Regions from separate parts of the Plantactinospora sp. WMMB782 genome, predicted to be linked through region 2. Evidence: predicted binding sites of a transcription regulator. Region 2 holds the regulator's gene; the other holds the start of a gene.
What was found. Region 2 encodes HspR, which represses chaperone genes until heat shock. Its sites were predicted from a motif close to TTGAGTNNNNNNNACTCAA; they were not measured.

Region 1: lon (endopeptidase La) is a predicted target of HspR. The motif match lies at 1,715-1,733, and genes of this name have one in related genera.

What each region holds. Positions count from the first base shown of each region.
Region 1 is NZ_JBMHMC010000007.1:2,234,149-2,237,558, forward strand. It holds gene lon (endopeptidase La) at 1-1,693, opposite strand, end outside; gene ACN28A_RS12250 (LuxR C-terminal-related transcriptional regulator) at 1,831-2,880, opposite strand; gene ACN28A_RS12255 (hypothetical protein) at 3,041-3,410, opposite strand, start outside.
Region 2 is NZ_JBMHMC010000007.1:2,371,860-2,375,269, forward strand. It holds gene ACN28A_RS12870 (DUF4360 domain-containing protein) at 1-272, opposite strand, end outside; gene ACN28A_RS12875 (DUF4360 domain-containing protein) at 526-1,143, opposite strand; gene ACN28A_RS12880 (heat shock protein transcriptional repressor HspR) at 1,638-2,030, opposite strand; gene dnaJ (molecular chaperone DnaJ) at 2,115-3,308, opposite strand.

The sequences.
Region 1 (3,410 bases), 140 kb from region 2:
TCAGGTTGCCGGTGTCGACCCGTACCGGGCCGTCGGTCGAGGCCAGCGCGACCGCGACCTTGCGGAGGATCTTCGCCAGTGCGCGTTCGAGCTGGCGTACCCCGGCCTCCCGGGTGTGCTCGGCGGCGATCCGACCCAGTGCCGCGTCGGAGACGCTCACCTCCTCGGCGGTCAGTCCGGCCCGCTCGATCTGCCGGGGCAGCAGGTGGTCCCGGGCGATCGCGACCTTCTCCTCCTCGGTGTAGCCGTCCAGCGTCACCAGCTCCATCCGGTCCAGCAGCGGGCCGGGGATCGCCTCCACCACGTTGGCGGTGGCCAGGAAGAGCACGTCGGACAGGTCGAGGTCGACCTCCAGGTAGTGGTCCCGGAAGGTGTGGTTCTGTGCCGGGTCCAGCACCTCCAGCAGGGCGGCCGCCGGGTCACCGGCGTAGCCCGCGGAGATCTTGTCGACCTCGTCGAGCAGTACCACCGGGTTCATCGAGCCGGCCTCGCGCAGCGCCCGGACGATCCGGCCGGGCAGCGCGCCGACGTACGTCCGGCGGTGGCCGCGGATCTCGGCCTCGTCCCGGATGCCGCCGAGGGATACCCGGACGAACTTCCGGCCCAGCGCGCGGGCGACCGACTCGCCGAGGCTGGTCTTGCCGACCCCGGGCGGGCCGCCGAGGGCCAGCACGGCGCCGGAGCCACGGCCGCCGACGACCTGGAGGTTGCGGGCCGCCCGCCGGTTGCGCACGGCCAGGTACTCCAGGATCCGGTCCTTCACGTCGGCCAGGCCGGCGTGGTCGGCGTCGAGCACCTCGCGGGCCTGCACCAGGTCGGTGTTGTCCTCGGTACGCGTGGTCCACGGCATCTCCAGCACCGTGTCCAGCCAGGTGCGGATCCAGCCCGCCTCCGGGGAGGCGTCGCTGGCCCGTTCCAGCTTGCCGACCTCGCGCAGTGCCGCCTCGCGTACCTTCTCGGGCAGTTCGGCGGACTCGACCCGCGAGCGGTAGTCGGCGGAGCCGTCCGGCTCGTCCACGCCCAGTTCCTTGCGGATCGCGGCGAGCTGCTGGCGGAGCAGGAACTCCCGCTGGGACTTCTCCAGACCCTCCCGCACGTCGGAGTTGATCTGCTCGGTGACCTCCTGCTCGGCCAGGTACGCCTTGACCCAGCCGACCAGCAGTTCGAGCCGGGCGGTCACGTCCGGCGCGGCGAGCAGTTCGATCTTCTGTTCCAGGGTGAGCCACGGCGCGTAGCCGGCCGAGTCGGCCAGTTCGGCCAGGTCGGTCATCCGCTCGACGGCGTCGACGACCTGCCAGGCGCCGCGCTGTTGCAGCAGTGACGTCACGAGTGCCCGGTATTCCCGGGCGAGTTCCTTGGCCCGGCCGGCGGGTGCCGGCTCGGTGATCCCGACCGTCTCGACCCAGAGCGCCGCGCCGGGTCCGGGGACGCCGGAGCCGATCCGGGCCCGGGACTCGCCGCGCACCACGGCGGCGGGTTCGCCGCTGGGCAGCCGGCCGACCTTCTCGATCGTGGCGATCACGCCGATGGAGCCGTACTCCCCGTCGACCCGGGGCACGGCCAGCAGCTTCTTGTCGCCGGTGGCCCGGGCGGCGTCCACCGCGGCCTGGGTGGTCGCGTCCAGGGTCACCGGGATGACCATGCCGGGCAGCAGGACAGCGTCGGTCAAGGGAAGAACCGGAAGAGTTGCCATCACACACCTGCCATCGATTAGTTGAGCTTGTACGACTCAAGTAACAAATGATGCCCCGTGTTCCGGCTTGTGACCCAGCCCACTGCGCCGGGTCGGATCGTCAGCCCGTCGGGGCACCGGACGGCGGCGTGCGAACCTCAGGAGGATGTGGTTCCGGCCAGCGGCGGCGGCACGTAGAGACCGAGGCGCAGCGCGGTCACCGCGGCGAGGGTACGGGTCGGACTGTCCAGTTTCCGTAATATGTGTTCGATATGCGCGGCAATCGTCCGTTGGGTGATCACCAACTGGTGGGCCATCTGCTGATTCGACCAGCCGTCGACCAGCAGCCCGAGGATCTCCAGCTCGCGCCGCGTCAGGCCGCGCAGGTCGCCGGGATGCGACGCCAGCACTATCGCCACCAGATGCGCCGGCACCGACGACGGGCAGGGCAGCACGGTGACCCGGACGTGCCCCACCAGCCCCTGCGCCGTCCGGTACGGACAGAGGTACGAGGTGTGTGCGGCACCGTCGACCAGGCTGGCGACCGCCACCGCGAGCACCGTCGAGTCGGCCCGGAGGACCGGATGCTCGCCCAGGCCGGGCAGTGGCAGTACCTCGCCGCCGCGGGTCAGCACCACTCCGGCGGTGGCGTCGGCGACGATCCGGGACAGGTTGACGATCGAGCGCATCGGGTCGACGGCGTCGGCGATGGCCGGGATGAGCAGCCCGAGTACGTCCCGCGCGGCATCGTCCGGATGTGCCGGGTCGTCGGTGTTCAACGTGATCATGCCCAGGTGCCGTCCGTCGGACGTGAACAGCGGTATCCCCGCGCCCTCCCGGAACCCCGCCGGCTCCAGGTGCTCCGCCCAGACCCGCACCTCGGACGGTGGCACCGGCAGGTCACGTACCCGTAGCGGCGGCCCGGTCCGGTCCAGACCGATCAACTCGATGTCCTGGTAGAACTCTGGCCCGCCCATGAAGGCGACGACGGACTCCGGATAGCCGTACTCGCAGAGCGCGGCAAACGTCCGCAGTTCCGGATCGAGCACATGCATCGCGACGGCGCTGTACGGCGTCACCCGGCGCAGTACGGCGAACAGCTCCGGCAGCCGGTCCCTGGCGTCCCCGGGCAGCGCCGCGATCCGCCGGACCTCGCCGACGACCTCGACCGCACCCCGAGGCGGCTCGACCATCCCACGTGCCCACACAGCCACTCCATTCGCCTGGTCGGTACCTTCCGAGTGGCAGTCCGGTCCCTCTCCATCGGCCGTCACCGCGTCAGCGCGGTTACCTAGCCAAACGGTGCGCGCGACACCAGGGAAACGCCGGTCCGCGACGTCTTGGATGAAACTTCCGCGATCCGCCCGCTCAGCCCAGCAGCACCGATCCGGTCCGGTGCGGCACGAACCAGCCCCGGCGGGCCGCCCGCAGCAGGGCGACGTGCCGGTCCGGGGCGCCGAGCGCGACGACCGTCCGGGCCACCGTGTCGGCAACCGTGCTCAGCGGCAGGTCGAGACCGACCGCGACCCGCTCCTCGGTCCAGCCGGCCAGCAGCAGGCCGAGCAGCACCAGTTCACGCCGGTTCAGCACAGCCCAACCGGCCGGCAGCGGAGCGAGCAACGCCAGCCCGAACAGCGGGGCCGGCGCGGCGGCGCAGCCGAGCAGCACCACCCGGAGAAACTCGTCGGCGGTCGCCGGGGCGTCCCGCCCGGATGCGGTGCGCCGCTGCCGGACCGGC
Region 2 (3,410 bases):
TGGAGGGCCACCTGGCAGTTCTTCCGGGAATCGGTCGGCCGCGCCCCCACGCCGACCTGGGCGAGGTACTCGCTGTACGTCACCGTGAAGGCGGTGTTGTCGGGGGCGACCGCGACGGCCGCGGTGCCGGCCGGGCAACCCGAGCCATTGATGGTAATGACCTCGATGACAATCTTCTCTTCCGGCGGTTCCACGGGCGGATCCGTCGGAATGACAATCGAGCCGCCGAGCAGCGATGCAACGAGACCGCCAATGGCCAGCACACTGATCATGGGTTCCCTCCCGATCGTGCCGATAATGTTGCGCGCGCACAAGTACCCTAACTTGCTTTATTGATGTTCGTCAATGTCGTAAAGGGGAATGCGCCATCGTCCGAAAAGGGGAAAGTAGTCGCCGGCCCGAAATACGCAAGGGCCCCCGGGTCGGGCTCGATGGACATTAACAATTCCATCGGGCCGACCCGGGGGCCCTGACTCGCGCTAACCCTGCGGACCGCCGCGGGGGGACGAGTTCACGACGGTGCGGTCAGCACTCCTTCCAGCTCAGGTGATAGACGCTGCGCACACTGCCCCGGCTCGAATCCATCACCATGAGGCTCGTGCCGCTCTCGGAGTCGCCGGCGTCCACCCGCAGCTCGGTGTTGATGTTCAGGTTGCGCTCCTGGCCGCACGGCGCGTAGACCAGCGACGCGGCGCGGTCGGTGGTACGGAAGCCACCGACGTACGGCCCGTTGAACTCGTGGCTCTGCTGGCCCGTCGCGGAGCTGCCCATGAAGTAGTAGTGGTTGAGCTGCGTGCCCTTGGCACCCCGCTGGAGGTACGCGAAGCCCTGCATATCCACCTGGGACACCGCGAAGGTGAGCCCCGCAGGAATCTGGACCCGCAGATTGAGCTGGCAGTTCTTCCTGAACTCGGTCGGCTTCGCCCCGGCACCGGCCAGGACGTAATAGTCGCTGTAGCTGACCGTGAAGGCCGTGTTGTCGGCGGCGGTGCTGACCTGGGTGGTTCCTGCCGGGCAGCCCGAGCCGTTGACGGTCTCCACACTGATGGTGATCCGCTCGGCAGGGGCCACCACGGGCTCGGTAGCTACCGCCGGGGCAAACAATGCCGCGAGTACTCCGCCGACAGCCATCACGTTGGACATGCTAGTTCCTTCCGGTCGTCGCGATGCGGTCGCGCCCGCAGCCCACCATAGTCAGAACATAGATAGCCGTCAATTAAACAATCTTGTAACCGCCCACATTCAAATGAACCGTTGATCAGTTCTGTCTGATCATTCACAGGCGTCCGCGGGGCCACGTCGGAGCGCGGCACCGGACACGACTCGGCGACCCGCCCCCATACCCGAACCGGGCCGGACGGCGAGGCGCTTAATGACCTTGCCGGGCGTGCGACGGAACGATCCGGCCGACCGGACAGGGCCCGCGGGTTCCGTCACCACCCGCTATGTACGGTGAAGCCCTTCCGACCCGCATGGGGTAATGGTTTCCGAGTCTCCTACCTATTGGATTCGAGAGCGGGCGTAATGCTCCCGAAACACCCGGCGTAATCGGTTTCGGGAACACCGGGAGAAGTGTCACGCATGCCCGGATCATGGCGGTACCCGCCAGTACCCTTCGGCGCCGACGGTCCGGCGCGTCAGGCGGACGGGTCCGTGCCGCGGCGGGGCCGCCACACGACGAGCGCGGTCGACGGCCGGTTGGTCGGCACCAGATCCCGGCGGGGCAGCCCACCCAGCGCCTCCAGCTCGGCGATCCGGTGATAGGCGGCCTCCAGCTCGGCCTGTAGGCCGGCCATCCGCTGTTGGAGCTCGTCGACCATCTGCTCCAGCACGATGATCCGCTTGATGCCGGCCAGGTTCACCCCGTCGTCCTGGCTGAGCCGCTGCACCTCGCGGAGCAGCGCGACGTCGCGGACGCTGTACCGGCGCCCGCCGCCCGGAGCCCGGCCGGGCTGCACCAGCCCCATCCGGTCGTACTGCCGAAGGGTCTGCGGGTGCATGCCGGCCATCCGGGCCGCGACCGAGATCATCAGAACCTTGGCGTCGGATGCCTGCTCGATCGAGACGACGACGTACTCCTCGGCCACCTTGATCACCTCCGCGTTGCCAACAGCTCAGTTGAAACGACGCACCCGGGCGTCGAGATGTTCCCGTTCCGCCGCCGGGGTGTGCGCGGCGAACTCCTCCAGCGCCTTCCTGGCCTCCGGGGAGAGCTGCTCGGGTACCGCGATCTCCACCGTCACCAGCAGGTCGCCGGCCTGGCCGTCCCGCCGGACCACCCCCCGGCCCCGGGCCCGCAGGGTCCGGCCGCTCGGGGTGCCCGGCGGCACCCGCAGGGTCACCGCGGAATCCAGCGTGGGCACCCGCAGGTCCGTTCCGAGCACCGCCTCCGCCACGGTGATCGGCACCGTCAGGGTCAGGTCGTCGCCACTGCGTCCGAAGAGGTCGTCCGCGCGCACCTTCACCAGCACGAACAGGTCGCCGGGCGGGCCGCCCCGGTCACCGGGCTCGCCCCGGCCGGCGAGCCGGATCCGCTGGCCGTCCGCCACCCCGGCCGGGAACCGGACGTTCAGCGTGCGGGACTTGGTCACCCCGCCGCTACCCCGGCACTCCGGGCACTTCTCGTCCACGATCGTGCCGACACCCTGGCACTCCCGGCACGGCTCGGAGAAGCTGAACGAGCCCTGGTTCCGGGTGACCACACCGGCACCCCGGCACTGCGGGCAGGTGCGGGGCAGCGTCCCCGGCTTGGCGCCGTCGCCGTGGCAGGTGTCGCAGACCCCGGGAGCGCGCAGCGTCAACGGCACGGTCACGCCGCGTACCGCGTCGCCGAAGTCGAGCACGACCTCGGCCTCCACGTCCCGGCCCCGGGCCGGTCCACGGGTCCGGGTCGGGCCGCCACCGGAGAAGATCGAACTGAACAGGTCCGAGAAGCCGCCCGCGCCGGCACCGAACCGGCGGTCCCCGCCGGCCGCGCCGCCGGGCTGGCCCATCCCGCCGAAGAGGTCGGAGACGTCGAACGGATAGCCGCCCGGCCCGCCGGACCGGGCGTTGCGGCGGAACGCGCCCGAGCCGAAGAGCGAGCGCATCTCGTCGTACTCCTTGCGCTTGCGCGGGTCGGAGAGCACGTCGTACGCCTCGGAGACGGCCTTGAACCGCTCCTCGGCCTCGGCGTTGCCCGGGTTGTGGTCCGGGTGCGATTCCCTGGCCAGTTTCCGGTACGCCTTCTTGATCTCGTCAGCAGAGGCGGACTTGGCCACCCCCAGCACGGCGTAGAAGTCCTTCTCCAGCCAGTCTTTGGAACTCATCGGTCGTCCACCCCCTTCCCCTGTGGCGCGGTCGAGGTGCCGCCCGCACTCCGCCCGTCGGGCGGCGTACGGAGGGCACCTCGACCGCGACGCACCGGCTCA